Regions from separate parts of the Mesorhizobium sp. M8A.F.Ca.ET.208.01.1.1 genome, predicted to be linked through region 1. Evidence: predicted binding sites of a transcription regulator. Region 1 holds the regulator's gene; each other region holds the start of a gene.

Region 1 (5,486 bases):
CATCGGCGGCAGCGGCTTCTTTCTCGGCAATCCAACGGTTGTCGCTACCGACGATGGTGAGATGTCGCTGCCAGCCCGTCTTTTTTCAAGCATCGAAAACGCCCGCGAAGCCATCGCCGACCACATCAGGGGCAGCATCGGCGGCGCCGAAGGCGAGATCGCGGCGGCGCTGATCGTCGGCGTGCGCGCCGGCATTCCCGATGAAATCAACGAAGCGATGCGGCGTACCGGCATCTATCACATCATTTCCATTTCGGGACTGCATATGGCGCTGGTCGCCGGCACCATCATGGGTCTGTTGCGCGGTGCCTTCGCGCTGTTTCCAGACTTTTCCGCGCGCCGGCCGGTGAAGAAATATGCGGCCGCCGCCGCACTTTTCTCGATCGCCGCCTATCTCGTCATTTCCGGTGTCGTCGTTGCGGCCGAACGCAGCTTCATCATGCTGGCGGTGATGCTGATTGCCGTCTTGTTCGATCGCGCGGCGCTCACCATGCGCAACCTGGCCATCTCGGCGATCGCCGTTATCCTGGTTTCCCCGCACGAGGTCGTCGGCCCGAGCTTCCAGATGTCGTTCGCGGCAACCGCGGCCCTTGTTGGCGCCTATGCCGGCTGGGCGGACCACCGCGCTGGTAAGACGAGGCCACCGTCGCCAAAGCGGTCACTACCCGGGTTCCTGACGCGAAAATTCCTGCTGGCGACAGGTGGATTGGCCATGACCTCCATCATTGCCGGCAGCGCGACGGCGCTGTTTGCCATCTGGCATTTCCAGCGTGTATCGCCGCTCAGCCTGTTCGCCAATCTGGCCGTCATGCCGATCGTGTCGGTGGTCGTCATGCCTTTTGCGGTCCTCAGTTCGCTGGCGATGCCCTTCGGCGCCGACGGCCCGTTTCTCTACGTGATGGGCAAAGGCCTGACAGCGATGATCGCCGTATCGTCATGGATATCGGAGCGCTCGCCGATCGATGGGGTAGGTCTGATCTCGCAGCAATCCGTGCTGCTGGTGGCCGTCGCGCTGGTCATCGCGACGATGGCGACGACCTGGCTGCGGCTCGCGGCACTGCCATTCGCACTTGCCGGTCTGTTGACTGTGTCGGACATACGCACGCCCGATGTGCTGATCTCGGAAGACGCACGGCTGGTCGCACTGCCGATCGGCAATGGCGAACTGGCCGTCAACCGGGAACGTCCGAACGAATTCGCGGCCGACAACTGGAAACGCGCTCTGGTCTCCGAAACAATCGTCAAACCGGAAATGTTCGACAAGGCGGACGGGCAATTCGATATTGCCGCTCCCACCGACCTGCCGCAGGGATCGCCGTTCTATTGCCGCGAAGGCCTTTGCCTTGCCAGGCACCCTTCCGGCGCGATCGTCGCCTATGTCGAGGATCGCAAGAACACCTGGAAAGCCTGCGCCTTCGCCGACCTGATCGTCGTCAATGACGCGACCGCCTATGACGCCTGCCACAATCCGCTGGTTGTCGTCGTCACGAAACGGCAGCTCGCCCGCAAGGGAAGTGCTGCCGTCTTCTTCGATCCCCAGTCGGCCACAACCCCGGCTGTGATCGAATTCGCTGTCGACGGACCATACCGGCCCTGGCACGAGCAGCGAAAATTCTCACGCGAGGCGAGGGGGCTGCCGCCCTATAAAAAGCCAGACAAGTCCGATGGCAAACCGGCTCAGTAGCGCCTGATCAGCCCGACCAGCTTGCCTTGTACCTTGACTCTGTCCGGCCCGAAAATGCGCGTTTCGTAGGCTGGATTGGCGGCTTCGAGCGCGATCGAGGCGCCTTTACGGCGGAACCGCTTCAGCGTCGCTTCCTCCTCGTCGACCAGCGCCACGATGATTTCGCCCGGACTTGCCGTGTTGGCATTGCGGATGATGACCGTGTCGCCGTCGAAGATACCAGCCTCGATCATCGAGTCACCCTTGACCTCCAGCGCATAGTGCTCGCCGCCCATGATCATATCCGGCGGCACCGAGATCGAATGCGTCTGATGCTGGATGGCATCGATCGGCACACCGGCGGCGATACGGCCCATGACCGGGATGGACACGGCTGAAACCACATCGTCGTCATTGCCGGCCGCGGGCAGACGCGAAGGCGCCGTCGCCGGCTTGAGCTGGCGGCCAAGATTGTTTTGACCAAGGCTGCCCTGGATGACGCTGGGCGAAAATTTCTTTGCCGCGTTCAGGCCGGGCGCGATCGAATCCGGCAGCCGCAGCACCTCCAGCGCGCGCGCCCGATTGGGTAGCCGGCGAATGAAGCCGCGTTCCTCCAGCGCCGTGATCAGGCGATGAATCCCGGATTTGGAGGCAAGATCGAGCGCTTCCTTCATCTCGTCGAAGGAGGGCGGTATCCCGCTTTCCTTGAGCCGTTCGTGGATGAACATCAGCAGTTCATGTTGCTTGCGTGTCAGCATGGCGGCCCCCAAGGCATTGAACGAAGGTCTGAACCAGAATCGAAAAAACAAACCCAGAACAAACACTATCTGTTCCAGTTGTGTTCCGCAACCGTTTAAAGTTTAATGAATTTGTTAAGGCTGCGGATGTTTTTTGTCCGCTACGGCGGGCAGAAGCCGACCTTTTCCGCCATCGGCAGGCCCATTGAAATCGTTATGGTTAATGGCCTGTGGCCCATCCGCTCCCGAGTTTGGCGTCAGCCGTTCGGAAGGCTTTCCCCGGGCGGATTGTATAATTTATCGGTCCATTATTCGCGGAACGAAACGAAACCAAAACGCCAACGACTGGCAGCTTCGGGGCAGCGATGGACCCAGGCGTCCGGCCCCACTCCGACCAACGCGTGCGAATAGGTGTCGCGGAAGCGCCGGAGTCATCCCGAACCAGCTTTCAAGCTGCCGGCGCGGGCGGCGTATTTGGTCGCGCCGCTGTCTTCGCTGTGGACATAGACGTGCAGGGTGTAGCCGATATGGGCCACCATCAGCGCCTTGGCCCGCTCGACGTCACGATCGAGTGCCGCTTCCATGATCGCGGTATGGTGTTCGATCGCAATCGCTTCGCGCAGCGCCTCCATCGCCTCTTCGTAGCCATCCTTGAGGCCGGCCGCGGCCCGCAATGTCGGCGCCAGACCAAGAAAGCGATGATGCCGGCGCAATTGATCCGAGATCGTCGAGCGGAAACGCAACAGCCAATCGCATGTGGCGGCACTCAGCAGCGCCGCATGGAAAGCCTCGTGATTCTCGTCCCATTTGTCGACCGCCGCATCCGACGGATCGTCGACGGCGGTCTTGCAACGGGAGAGCCGGTAGTGGGCGGTGACCACGGCATCTTCCCATTCCTTGCCGCCTTTCTCCATCGATTCGAGGAACAGGGGGATCTCGACCACCATCCTGGCGCGCGCCAGGTCCTCCAGTTCGGCCCGCGACACCCGAGCCACGGTAAAACCGCGATTGCTGATGGCGGTGACCAGGCGTTCGGCCTCAAGCCGCGACAAGGCTTCGCGCAATGGCGTCCAGCCGACTCCATAGGTGCCGCGCAGTGCACTCAGTTTGAGCGGGGCGCCGGGCATGAGGCGCGTGGTCAGGATATCGCGCCGCAACAGCTGATAGGCTGCCTCCGTCTTTGTGGAGCTCGTTTGATCCTGCATCGCGGTCCATCCGTCGTCTGGCAGGGAAAATTATATATGATGTAGGGGCATGGCAAGAATTATATATAATGTTTGACACAAGCCGGCGGACTGACCATGATCGTTTGCAGTAGCCGCGCTGCAAGCGGCGCTGATCAAATCTGGGAGGAAATGATGTTGAAGTCGAAATCCGCTTGGTTGTCGGGTTTGTTCATGGCTAGCGCGTTGATGGTGAGCGCCGGCAGTGCCGCCGCCGACCAGATACGCATCGGCATTGCCAATTTCGGCGAGCACCCCCAGCTCAATGCCGCCATAGCCGGCTTCAAGAAGGCGCTGACGGACAATGGCTTCGTCGAGGGCAAGGACGTCGTCTATACGGAAAGCCATACCAATTTCGATGCATCGCTGGTGCCGCAGATGATCGCCAAGCTGCAGGCGGAGCAGCCCAAGCTGATCTACACCATCACCACGCCGGTCTCGCAGATCGCCAAGAAGGCGCTCGCCGGTTCCGGCATTCCAATCGTCTTTGCCGCGGTCACCGATCCAGTGGCGGCCAAGCTGGTGCCGTCGTGGGATTCAGGTGACGAAGGCATGACCGGCGCCAGCGATCTGCAGGACGTCGCCGCGGTGATGGCCTTCACCAAGAAGCTGCTGCCGAACGCCAAGCGCTTCGGCGTGCCTTACAATCCGGGCGAGGCCAATGACGTTGCCTTGGTCGAAAAGATCAAGGCGGCGGCGCCCGCCGCTGGTTTCGAGGTGGTGGAGGTCGGCATCGACAACGTCAATGACATCCAGCAACGTATCGCTTCGCTCGCCGGCAAGGCCGACGTCATCTACGGCCCGGCCTCGAACCTGATCCAGCCGGCGATCGCCGCTGTCTCCGCCGCCGCCCGCCAGGCCGGTATCCCGGTCGTCAACTCCGATGACAGCGCGGTCCGCAACGGCACTGTGCCGGCGAGCTTCGCGGTCAATTACACGCAGGTTGGCATCAACGCCGGCGACATCGCCGCAGAGATACTCAAGGGCAAGGATCCCAAGACGATCGCGCCGTCGCGCCCGGCCTACAAGGATCACATGGCAACGATTTCCCGCAAGGCGATGGCCGCGTTCGGCATCGAGATACCGGCCTCGATGGCAGATTGCGGCTGCATCGTCGACTGACATCAGGCTGCATGAAGGTGACGGCGCGGGCGCCGTCACTTTTCATGTCAGGGAGGAACGATGCTCGAGATCCGATCCGCGCGCAAAGTATTCTACAGGGGCCAGGCCGACGAGAAGATCGCGCTGGACGGCCTCAGCCTGTCATTGGCGACTGGCGAGTTCGGCATCGTCATCGGCTCCAACGGGGCGGGCAAGAGCAGCATGCTCAACGCCATTTCCGGCGCTCTGATCCTCGATACCGGCAAGATCCTGATCAACGGCGCCGACGTGACAAATATGCCCGTGCACAAGCGTGCCGCAAGATTGGCGCGGGTCTTCCAGGATCCGATGCGCGGCACCGCCGCCAGCATGACGGTGGCGGAAAACATGCTGCTGGCTGATTTGCGCAGCAGCAAGCGCACCTTGCGCCAGGGGCTGAACCCCACCCGGCTCGCGTCCTACAAGGAACGCCTGTCGATACTGGGCCTCGGCCTTGAAAACCGCCTGGACACCCGCGTCGACCTGCTTTCGGGTGGGCAGCGGCAGTCCCTGTCGCTGATCATGGCGGTCAGCGGATCGCCCGACTTGCTGCTACTCGACGAACATACCGCGGCGCTCGACCCGCGCACGGCCGAGATCGTCATGCAGGCAACGGTGCGCGCTGTCAGCGCGCTGAAGCTGACGACTTTGATGGTGACCCACAACATGCAGCATGCCGTCGACTACGGCAGCCGGGTGATCATGCTCGACGCTGGCCGCGTC
Region 2 (5,486 bases), on a different contig from region 1:
TGATCGCCGTGGCGGGCTCGCCCAGCAGCCAGATGCCGAGCAGCGCCGTGCCGACGGTGCCGATACCGGTCCATACCGCATAGGCGGTGCCGACAGGCAGCGCCTTCAGCGCCAGGCCGAGCGAGGTGAGGCTGACGATCATCGACGCGACCGTGAGCACGGTTGGAACCAGCCTGGTGAACCCGTCGGTGTATTTGAGGCCGATTGCCCAGCCGATTTCGAACAGGCCGGCGAAAAACAGAAAAGTCCAGGACATCGCAACGCTCCATCGGAGCATCCAGGCTTTCCGGCCTTGGCTGCTCAGTCGACAATGGCGGGTCGTCCCGGCCGAATTTTTCGGAAAGTGCGAGGTCGTCCCCGCGCCGTCGATATAGGGCTGTCCGAATGCCCGATCAACACGTGCCGGCGGCATTGTCGAATGCCGCCGGTGAAATCCCGCCGCGCCGGGTTGCCGGGACTTACTTTTCCTTGAGCCTCATCGCCTTGACCGGCGGCGCCTTCAGGGCCGGAGCGGCTACAGGCTTCTTGGCGTCTTTCTTTGGTTTGCGGGCTTCCTTGCCTGCTTTCATCGCACCTTTAGCCATGATTCGTTCCTCCAGTTGCGGGAAACGGAGTGAAACAAGAGAAGCGTCTCTAGGCAAGGGGCTGTTTCCGTCCCGCCACCACTGCCAATGCCCGTGTCAACCGCTTTCCGGTCCCATTGGCCTCGGGCGGGCAACGCCGAGGCCTGAACGGATCGACGGGTTATGCGTTCAGGATGGATATGGAGCTTCCGCGGGCGGGTGGCTAAGCTCCCCGGCACAAGCTCGCGAGTATCGGAGACGGCGAGGAAGCGATGGCAGGGCACGGCGGCTCCAGAACGGTCATCTATGCGGCGCTCGCCGGCAATCTCGCCATAGCGCTGACCAAGTTCGCCGCCGCCTTTTTCACCGGCAGTTCGGCCATGCTGTCGGAAGGCGTGCACTCGCTGGTCGACACCGGCAATGGCGGCCTGCTGCTCTACGGCATGCACCGCGCGGCGCGCCCCGCGGACAGTACGCACCCGCTCGGCCATGGCCGCGAACTCTATTTCTGGAGCTTCATCGTCGCCCTGTTGGTCTTCGCGCTGGGCGCCGGCGTGTCGTTCTACGAGGGCGTTGTCCACATCATGGCGCCGGAGCCGGTCGCCAACGTCAAGGTGAACTATATCGTTCTGGGCCTGTCCTTCCTGTTCGAAGGCAGCTCCTGGCTGGTGGCACTGAAGGAGTTCCGCAAGCAGAAGGGAAGGCAAGGCTGGCTGCAGGCCGTGCAATCGAGCAAGGACCCAAGCGTCTATACGGTGCTGTTCGAAGACAGTGCCGCGCTGCTCGGCCTGACCGTCGCCTTTGCCGGCATCCTGGCGGCGGAGATTTTCGAGATGCCCGAACTCGACGGCGCCGCCTCGATCGGCATCGCGCTCATCCTCGGCGCGACGGCAATCTTCCTGGCGCGTGAAAGCAAGGGCCTGCTCATCGGCGAGCCGGCCTCACCCGAGGTGCAGAGGAAGGTACTGGCGATCGTCCAGCAGGATCCGGCGGTGCAGCGGGCGAACGGTGTGCTGACGGTGCATATGGGACCGGAAGAGATCGTTGCCGCCCTGAGCATCGAATTCGAGGACCATCTGGCGGCGCCGGAGATCGAGGCCTGTGTCGAACGCATCGAGGCGCGGCTGAAGAAGGAAATGCCTGAGATCGCGCGGCTGTTCGTCAAGCCGCAGACCACGGGCACCTGGGAAAAGCGGCGTAAGGTGATCGAATCCGCGTCCGATGAAAGTTGAGCATGATCCCGAAAACCCTCTTCGTGATCCATGCCCTGGCCTCTGGACCAGCGCCGCGCCGTTGCCTCGCATCCCCGCGTCGCTAAGATCAGCCGATCGATTTTGGAGGAATGACGATGAAGATAGACGGCGGCTGTCATTGTGGTGCCATCACCTACGAGGCGGAGGTCGACCCGGAAAAGACCTCGATCTGCCACTGTACCGATTGCCAACAGCTGACCGGTACGGCCTTTCGCGTCACCGTTCCCGCGCCGCAGGATCACTACCGGATCACCAGGGGCGCGCCGAAAATCTATATCAAGACCGTGGCGAGCGGCGCCAAGCGCGCCCAGGCTTTTTGTGCCGACTGCGGCTCGCACCTTTATGCGACATCGGTCGGCGACGGTCCGAAGGTCTATGGGATCAGGGTCGGGACCTCGCGGCAGCGTCAGGACCTGGTCCCGAGACACCAGAAATGGCACCGGTCGGCGCTGCACTGGCTTCCGGACTTCGAGGGCATGACGACGGTGGAGGAGCAGTAGGGTTAGTAGGCTCCCACAAGACCTCTGCGATTAGCGAAGCCTCCCATCGCTTCGTCATCCTCGGGCTTGACCCGAGGATCCATGCCGTGACCTTGCCGAAGGATGCCGTGGAACGGAATTCTGCACTGTTGCGGCGCGCCGCGGTCGCGGCATGAATTCTAGGGTCTGCGCGCGTCGCTCCGCTCCTTGCTCCGCCCTAGAATGACGATGGGATAGACGCTTCGCTAATCTCTGGCGTCGAGCGACTACTCTCCATCTTCGACGACCCTCAGCCTCAACTGCCCCGTCTTGGAATCAGCCACGCGCGGTGCGGCTTCCGCCTTGGCGGCGCCGCCGTGTGGGACGTCGGCCTCGCCTTCTCCGAACTCCAGCGCCTCGATCTTCTGGCCGCGCTTGGTCACTTTCGAGGTCGAGACGAGGATGTCTTCGATATCCTTGGCCGACTGGCCGAAATGGCCCTGCAATTTGCGCACCCGCTCGTCGACACGCTGGACATCTTCCATCAGCCTGATGACTTCACCCTGGATCAGATGCGCCTGCTCGCGCATGCGGGCATCCCTCAGGATCGCCTGGATGACCTGGATCGACAGCATCAGCAGCGAAGGCGAGACGATGATGACGCGGGCGCGGTGCGCCTTCTGCACGACCGCCTCGAAATTCTCATGGATTTCGGCGAACACCGATTCCGACGGCACGAACATGAAGGCCGTGTCCTGCGTCTCGCCCTGGAGCAGGTATTTTTCCGAAATGTCGCGAACATGGACCTCGATGTCGCGGCGAAAGGCCTGGGCCGCGACCTTCTGCAGGTCGGCGCCGTCGGCGGCGCGGATGGCATTCCATGCTTCCAGCGGAAATTTGGCGTCGATGGCAAGTGACGGCGCGCCGTTCGGCATTTTCACCAGGCAGTCCGGCCGGCTGCCGTTCGACAGCGTCGCCTGGAATTCATAGGCCCCATGCGGCAGGCCGTCGGCGACGATCGCCTCCATGCGCGACTGGCCGAAGGCGCCGCGGGTCTGCTTGTTGGAGAGGATCGCCTGCAGCTGCACGACCTGGCCGGCCAGCGACTGGATGTTGCCTTGCGCGGTGTCGATGACCGCCAGCCGCTCCTGCAGTTTCGCCAGGCTCTCATGCGTGGATTTGGTCTGCTCGGTCATGGTCTGGCCGATGCGGCCGGTCATGGCGTCGAGGCGCTGGCCGATCGATTGCGTCAATTCGGCCTGCCGGGCGCCGAACACTTCGGCGATGGCCCCCATGCGGCCCTGCATCTCAGCCTGCGACTGCAAAATACCAGCCATGCGTGTCTCGGCGTCGCGGGCATGGTCGGCGGCCTCCGCGGCGGCGACCGCGCGCGCCTTGGCCGACCGCCACAGCGCAACGACGAGCGCCACGAACAAGCCGAGAAACAGCAAGGCGCCGAAGGCCAGCGCGTGACCCAGCGTGATTGTCGAGGCGCCGAGCCGTACGACAGGCTCCGAAAAGATGGTGCTGAGATCATTCATGTGGACAGCATAGCCGATTCGGCGGGCTGGCACAGATCAAAACGTGAACGAGGCTCAGGCGCACCGGTTGACGCCTTTCCTTGGAGGTCTTAGGTGAAACGCCATGCCGATCAAGCCGCTCATCATCCTTCCCGACCCCATCCTGCGCCAGGTTTCCAAGCCGGTGGAGCGCGTCGACGCGCCCTTGCGCAAACTGGCCGACGACATGCTGGCGACCATGTATGACGCGCCCGGCATCGGGCTGGCGGCAATCCAGATCGGCGAACCGCTGCGCATGCTGGTGATCGACCTTGCCAAGGAAGACGAAACGCCGGCGCCGCACGTCTTCATCAACCCGGAGATTCTCGAAAGCGCCGACGCGCGGTCGGTCTACGAGGAAGGCTGCCTGTCGATCCCGGATTACTATGCCGAGGTCGAGCGCCCGGCTTCCGTGCGGGTCAAATATCTCGACCGCGACGGCACGCTGCAGGAGATGGAGGCCGAGGGCCTGATGGCGACCTGCCTGCAGCACGAGATCGACCACCTCAACGGCGTGCTGTTCATCGACCACATCTCGAAGCTGAAGCGCGACATGGTGGTGAAGAAGTTCAGGAAGCTCGCCAAGGACAAGGCGCCAGGCAAACTGGTGGGATAGGGGAAATGCCCCTTCGTGTCGTCTTCATGGGTACGCCGGAGTTTTCGGTGCCGACGCTGCGCGCCATTGCCGAAGTGGGACATGATGTCGCCGCCGTCTACACGCAGCCGCCGCGCGCCGCGGGCCGGCGCGGGCTGGAGCTGACGCCGTCGCCGGTGCAGCGCGAGGCCGAGCGGCTGGGCATCGAGGTGCGCACGCCGGCATCGTTGAAAGGCGAGGCCGAACAGGCTGCCTTTGCTGCGCTCGGCGCCGATATCGCCGTGGTCGTCGCCTATGGTTTGCTTCTGCCCAGGGCGGTTCTGGAGGCGCCCCGGCTCGGCTGCATCAACGGCCATGCATCGCTTTTGCCGCGCTGGCGCGGCGCCGCCCCCATCCAGCGGGCCATCATGGCAGGAGACCTGGAAAGCGGCATGATGGTGATGCGCATGGAGGAGGGCCTCGACACCGGACCGGTGGCATTGCTTGAAAAATGCGCCATCGACCCCGATATGACAGCCGGCGATCTGCATGATCGATTGATGAGCGTTGGCGCTGCCCTGATGGTGGAAGCGCTGGAACGGCTGGAACGGAATACCCTGACATTTACCGCGCAAGCGGCCGAAGGGGTGACTTACGCCAGGAAAATCGATAAATCCGAGACGCGCGTGGACTGGACGCGGCCTGCGGCCGACGTCCACAACCACATTCGTGGCCTGTCGCCCTTTCCCGGCGCCTGGTCCGAAATTGAAATTGGCGGCCGCATGGAGCGGCTGAAACTGCTTCGCTCGACTCTGTCCGAAGGCCTGTCGCCTTCGGAAGATTTGGGCGAGTCGGGAGGAATTCTCGATGACCGGCTGACGGTCGCCTGTGGAAAAGGCGCGATCAGGCTGGTCGAAGTTCAACGTGCGGGCGGAAAGCCCGCCGCCGCGTCGGAATTCCTGCGCGGAGCCAAGATCGAAAAAGGACTGAAATTCTCATGAGCATGATGTCGATACGCGCGGCGACGCCGCGGGACCGCGAGGCCATCCGCCTCGTCGAGGAACACGCTTTCGGCCAGC
Region 3 (5,486 bases), 420 kb from region 1:
TCGCCGGTCAACGCCTCGATGCGGCGCACGCCAGCGGCGACCGCACCGTCCGAGACGATGCGCACCAGGCCGATATCACCGGTCGCCCTGACATGCGTGCCGCCGCAGAGCTCGACCGAGTAGGGCCGGTTGGCCTTGGCGCCATGGACGCCCGTGCCCATCGACACGACCCGCACCTCATCGCCATACTTCTCGCCGAACAGCGCCATGGCGCCTTCGGCGATGGCGTCGTCGACCGACATCAGGCGCGTGGTCACCGGGCTGTTCTGGACGACGATCTCGTTGGCCATGCGCTCGACCTCTTCGAGCTCCTCGGCTGAAATCGGCTTGTTGTGCGAGATGTCGAAGCGCAGGCGCTCGGGCGCGACCAGCGAGCCTTTTTGCGCGACATGGGTGCCCAGCACCTCGCGCAGCGCCTCATGGATCAGATGTGTCGCGGAGTGATTGGCGCGCAGCCTGGAGCGCCTGGCATGATCGACCTTCAGTTCGACCGCGGCCCCCAACTTGACCGTGCCTCTCGCCACCTTGCCCAGATGCACGAACAGACCATCGGCCTTTTTCTGCGTATCGGAGATCTCGACCGAGAACCCCTCACCCGAGATGACGCCGGTGTCGCCCATCTGGCCGCCGGATTCGCCATAGAACGGGGTCTGGTTGACGACCACGACGACCGCATCGCCCTTGGCGGCGCTGTCGACGGTCTTGCCGTCCTTGACCAGCGCCTGAATGAGGCCTTCGGCCTGCTCGGTTTCGTAGCCGAGGAATTCGGTGGCGCCCGTCTTTTCACGCACGGAGAACCAAACCGTCTCGGTGGCGGCCTCGCCGGACCCGGCCCAGTGCTTGCGCGCCTCCGCTTTTTGCTGCTCCATCGCATTCGTGAACCCGGCAAGATCGACCGAAATGCTGCGCTGCCGCAGCGCGTCCTGCGTCAGGTCGAGCGGGAAGCCATAGGTGTCGTAGAGCTTGAATGCGGTCTCGCCATCCAGCATGTCGCCGGCGCCGAGCTTCTCCGTCGCCTCGGACAGCAGTCCGAGGCCGCGTACCAGCGTCTTGCGGAAGCGGGTCTCCTCGAGTCTCAGGGTCTCGGTAATCATCGTTTCGCCGCGGACCAGTTCCGGATAGGCCTGGCCCATCTCGCGCACCAAGGCCGGCACCAGTTTCCACATCAACGGATCGCGGGCGCCGAGCAGCTGCGCATGGCGCATGGCGCGGCGCATGATGCGGCGCAGCACATAGCCGCGGCCTTCATTCGACGGCAGCACACCGTCGGCAACCAGGAAGGAGGATGAGCGCAGGTGATCGGCAATGACGCGATAGGACGCAACCGTTTCCGCGTCGGGCGCGCGCCCAAGCGCGGAGGACGCCGCATCGATCAAATGACGGAACAGGTCGGTCTCGAAGACGCTTTCCACCCCTTGCAGGATGGATGCCATGCGCTCCAGGCCCATGCCGGTGTCGATCGACGGACGCGGCAGGTCGACGCGCTCCTCTTTCGTCACCTGCTCATACTGCATGAACACCAGGTTCCAGAATTCGAGGAACCGGTCGCCGTCCTCCTCCGGACTGCCGGGCGGGCCGCCCCAGATGTGCTCGCCACGGTCGATGAAGATTTCCGAGCAGGGGCCGCAGGGTCCCGTGTCGCCCATCGCCCAGAAATTGTCCGAGGTCGCGATGCGGATGATGCGATCGTCGGAAAAACCGGCGATCTTCTTCCAGAAGCCGGCCGCCTCATCGTCCGTGTGATAGACGGTGACCAGCAGCTTGTCCTTCTTCAGCCCGAACTCCCTGGTGATGAGGTTCCAGGCAAGCTCGATGGCGCGCTCCTTGAAATAGTCGCCGAAGGAAAAATTGCCGAGCATCTCGAAGAAGGTCAGGTGGCGCGCGGTATAGCCGACATTGTCGAGATCGTTGTGCTTGCCGCCGGCGCGAACGCTTTTCTGGGCCGTGGTGGCACGCGAATAAGGCCGCTTCTCCAAACCGGTGAAGACGTTCTTGAACTGCACCATGCCGGCATTGGTGAACATCAAGGTCGGATCGTTGCGCGGCACGAGCGGGCTCGAGGCCACGACCTCGTGGCCTTCCTTGCGGAAATAGTCGAGAAAGGTCGACCGGATCTCGTTCACGCCACTCATGGATACTGCCTTTTCAAGAGAGCCGCCGGCCAGACCGGCGGGAGATGGCTCAGTGTTTTCTAGAAGATGGAGTTGGCCTTTTAGCCGTAGCTCTTGACCCTGTCCAGAAACACGGAATTGGGCCAATTCACGCTTCGCACCGGCATTTGCGCGGGCACGCAAACGAAAACCGCCGGCGCGAAGGCCGGCGGTTTTGAACGCGGTACTAAAGAACTCTGTTACTTAAGCATCGGATAATAGGCTGGATTTATGGCCAAACTCTGGCGCTGCCCTACATCGCGCCGGCTTCGTCCTCAAAACCGTCATCGCCATTGCCCTCTGAACCACCATTCTCGAGGAATTTTTCGGCGATCAGTCCGGCATTCTGCCTGAGCGCCAGTTCTATCTCGCGCGCAGTGTCGGGATTGTCGCGCAGGAACAGTTTCGCATTCTCGCGGCCCTGGCCGAGACGTTGCGAATTGTAGGAGAACCAGGCGCCCGACTTCTCGACCACGCCGGCCTTGACGCCGAGATCGACCAGTTCGCCGGTCTTGGAGACGCCCTCGCCATACATGATGTCGAATTCGACCACCTTGAAGGGCGGCGCCAGCTTGTTCTTGACCACCTTGACGCGGGTCTGGTTGCCAACGACTTCGTCGCGATCCTTGACCGAGCCGATACGGCGGATGTCGAGACGTACGGAAGCATAGAATTTCAGCGCGTTGCCGCCGGTCGTCGTTTCGGGCGAGCCGAACATGACGCCGATCTTCATGCGGATCTGGTTGATGAAGATGACCATGGTGTTGGAGCGCGAGATCGATGCGGTGAGCTTGCGCAGCGCCTGGCTCATCAGGCGGGCCTGCAGGCCAGGCAGCGAATCGCCCATCTCGCCCTCGATTTCGGCGCGCGGCGTCAGCGCCGCCACCGAATCGACCACCAGCACATCAATGGCGCCGGAACGCACCAGCGTGTCGCAGATCTCCAGCGCCTGCTCGCCGGTGTCGGGCTGCGAGATCAGCAGGTTTTCAAGATCGACGCCGAGCTTGCGGGCATAGACCGGATCGAGCGCGTGTTCGGCATCGACGAAGGCGCAGATGCCGCCCTTCTTCTGGGCTTCGGCCACGGTATGCAGGGCCAGCGTCGTCTTGCCCGAGCTTTCCGGCCCGTAGATCTCGATGATGCGGCCGCGCGGCAGGCCACCGACGCCGAGCGCGATGTCGAGGCCGAGCGAACCGGTAGGCACCGTTTCGATCTCGACGACCTGCTCGTTGGCGCCGAGCCGCATGATCGAGCCCTTGCCGAAAGCCCGCTCGATTTGCGACAGCGCCGCATCCAGAGCCTTTGATTTGTCCACTGCCTTATCCTCTACCAGCCGCAAAGAATTCTGAGCCATGATACATCACCCCTTGGTCGTCAATGAAGGCCGGACAATCCGTAATCCCTGGCATTTTGTACCTTTTTTGTTCTCATTTGGCAAGGGGTGACAACCAATTGAAAAACAAGCGATATCCGGATTTGTTCTTTTTTTGTCTTGCCAAGCCGGCCAGGAACGGGCTCCGCATTGGGCCAGCCGGCCCCGGCATTCCGCCCGGCCGAATCGCGGTCTTGCGTGCGAAGCTCTGTCGCGCACTCTAGCGCTTGTGCGGCTACAACAACAAAGGTCATATCGCCGCCATGGTGAAATCAGCGAAGATACTGGCCGTGGGCGGCGCCCATATCGACCGGCGTGGCCAGGTATCCGGTCCTTACGTGCCGGCCGCCTCCAATCCCGGCACGATGCGCGAAGATGTCGGCGGTGGCGTCTTCAACGCCCTGCGCGGCATGGCGCGGCGCGGCCTCTCCGCATCGCTGCTTTCGGTGCGCGGCGGCGATGCGGCGGGAGATACGGTTTCACGGGCCATCGCCGAGGCGGGCGTCGCCGATCTGTCGGCGGTGTTTCTCGACCGCACCACGCCGAGCTACACAGCTCTCATCGACCGCGAGGGCGAATTGATCGTCGGCTTTGCCGATATGGCGCTGTATGACTTGGCCTTTCCCAAGCAGATCAGGCGTTCCAAGATCCGCCAGGAGGTGGCTGCCGCCGATGCCATCCTGTGCGACGCCAATCTGCCGTCGGCAGCGCTGGAGCGGCTGCTTTTGCTCGCCGCCGGCAAACCGGTTTTCGCCATCGCGATTTCGCCGGCCAAGGTGACGCGGCTGATGCCGGTGCTCGACGGGCTGGCCCAACTCTTCATGAACCGGCGAGAGGCCGTTGCGCTGGCTGGCGTCAATGCAGATGCCGCCGAGCGGGAGATGATCGACGGGTTGCGATGCAGCGGTCTTGCCAGCGGCGTGGTCACGGCAGGCGGTGGCCCTGTGCTGGGTTTCGACAGCACAGGCGCTTTTTCGATCATGCCTCCAGCTCCCAGAAAAGTCGCCGATGTCACCGGCGCCGGCGACGCGCTCGCGGGTGCGACGGTCGCGGCGCTGCTGCGCGGCCTGCCGCTGCACCAGGCCCTGCGCGAAGGCGTCGCGGCGGCGACGCTGACCATCGAGAGCGCCAATGCGGTGCCCGAATTCTCCCCGGCGAGCTTCGCGGAAGCGCTGGCCCTTGTGCCGGATGCCAGGGAAGTGGCATGAGACCGGCAAATTCATGACGCCGCAGCGAAGCTTACGCTTTCCTGATGGATGCGCCGCATTCCGGATTGGAGATCAGAAATGACGCCAGAGACCGCCCGCCCTTTCATCGATATCCATGCACCGGTGGCGCAGGCCCTGGCCGCCGGGCGTCCTGTGGTGGCGCTCGAAAGCACCATCATCACCCATGGCATGCCCTATCCCGACAATGGCGCCATGGCGGCCAATGTCGAAAAAATCATCGCTGACGGCGGCGCCGTGCCAGCGACGATCGCCGTGGTCAACGGCCGCATCAAGGTCGGGCTTTCGGACGGCGAACGCGAATCGCTGGCGATGACGGGTGACGCCATGAAATTGTCGCGCGCCGATCTCGGCTTCGCCGTCGCGCAAGGCCGCACCGGGGGCACCACGGTCGCGGCCACGATGATTGCTGCTGACATGGTCGGCATAAAGGTGTTCGCCACCGGCGGCATTGGCGGCGTGCACAAGGGCGCGGAAAAGAGCTTCGATATTTCCGCCGATCTCGACGAACTGGCGCGCACGCCGGTCATCGTCGTCTCGGCGGGCGCCAAGGCCATTCTGGACATCGAAAAGACGCTGGAAGTGCTGGAGACGCGCGGCGTGCCCGTCATCGGCCATGGCTGCGAGACGATGCCGGCCTTCTGGTCGCGGCAGTCGCCGTTCCGCGCGCCATTGACCTTACACAGGCCGGAAGACATCGCGCATTTCTACCAGACGCGCATGGCTCTGGGACTTGGC

The links. The regulator LexA, encoded in region 1, represses DNA repair genes until DNA is damaged. The targets are predictions, from matches to a motif close to TGTTCNNNNTGTGTTCNG.
Region 2: a site for LexA is predicted at 3,848-3,865, ahead of EN851_RS24560 (DNA recombination protein RmuC). Genes of this name have one in related genera too.
Region 3: a site for LexA is predicted at 3,562-3,579, ahead of recA (recombinase RecA). Genes of this name have one in related genera too.

What each region holds. Positions count from the first base shown of each region.
Region 1 is NZ_SRUT01000001.1:982,763-988,248, forward strand. It holds gene EN851_RS04825 (ComEC/Rec2 family competence protein) at 1-1,684, shown strand, start outside; gene lexA (transcriptional repressor LexA) at 1,678-2,421, opposite strand; gene EN851_RS04835 (GntR family transcriptional regulator) at 2,832-3,605, opposite strand; gene EN851_RS04840 (ABC transporter substrate-binding protein) at 3,759-4,745, shown strand; gene EN851_RS04845 (ABC transporter ATP-binding protein) at 4,806-5,486, shown strand, end outside.
Region 2 is NZ_SRUT01000006.1:116,156-121,641, reverse strand. It holds gene sugE (quaternary ammonium compound efflux SMR transporter SugE) at 1-256, opposite strand, end outside; gene EN851_RS37730 (hypothetical protein) at 459-584, opposite strand; gene EN851_RS24570 (cation diffusion facilitator family transporter) at 836-1,795, shown strand; gene EN851_RS24565 (GFA family protein) at 1,912-2,316, shown strand; gene EN851_RS24560 (DNA recombination protein RmuC) at 2,562-3,815, opposite strand; gene def (peptide deformylase) at 3,919-4,449, shown strand; gene fmt (methionyl-tRNA formyltransferase) at 4,455-5,408, shown strand; gene EN851_RS24545 (N-acetyltransferase) at 5,405-5,486, shown strand, end outside.
Region 3 is NZ_SRUT01000001.1:1,402,531-1,408,016, forward strand. It holds gene alaS (alanine--tRNA ligase) at 1-2,132, opposite strand, end outside; gene recA (recombinase RecA) at 2,404-3,504, opposite strand; gene EN851_RS07160 (carbohydrate kinase family protein) at 3,786-4,730, shown strand; gene EN851_RS07165 (pseudouridine-5'-phosphate glycosidase) at 4,809-5,486, shown strand, end outside.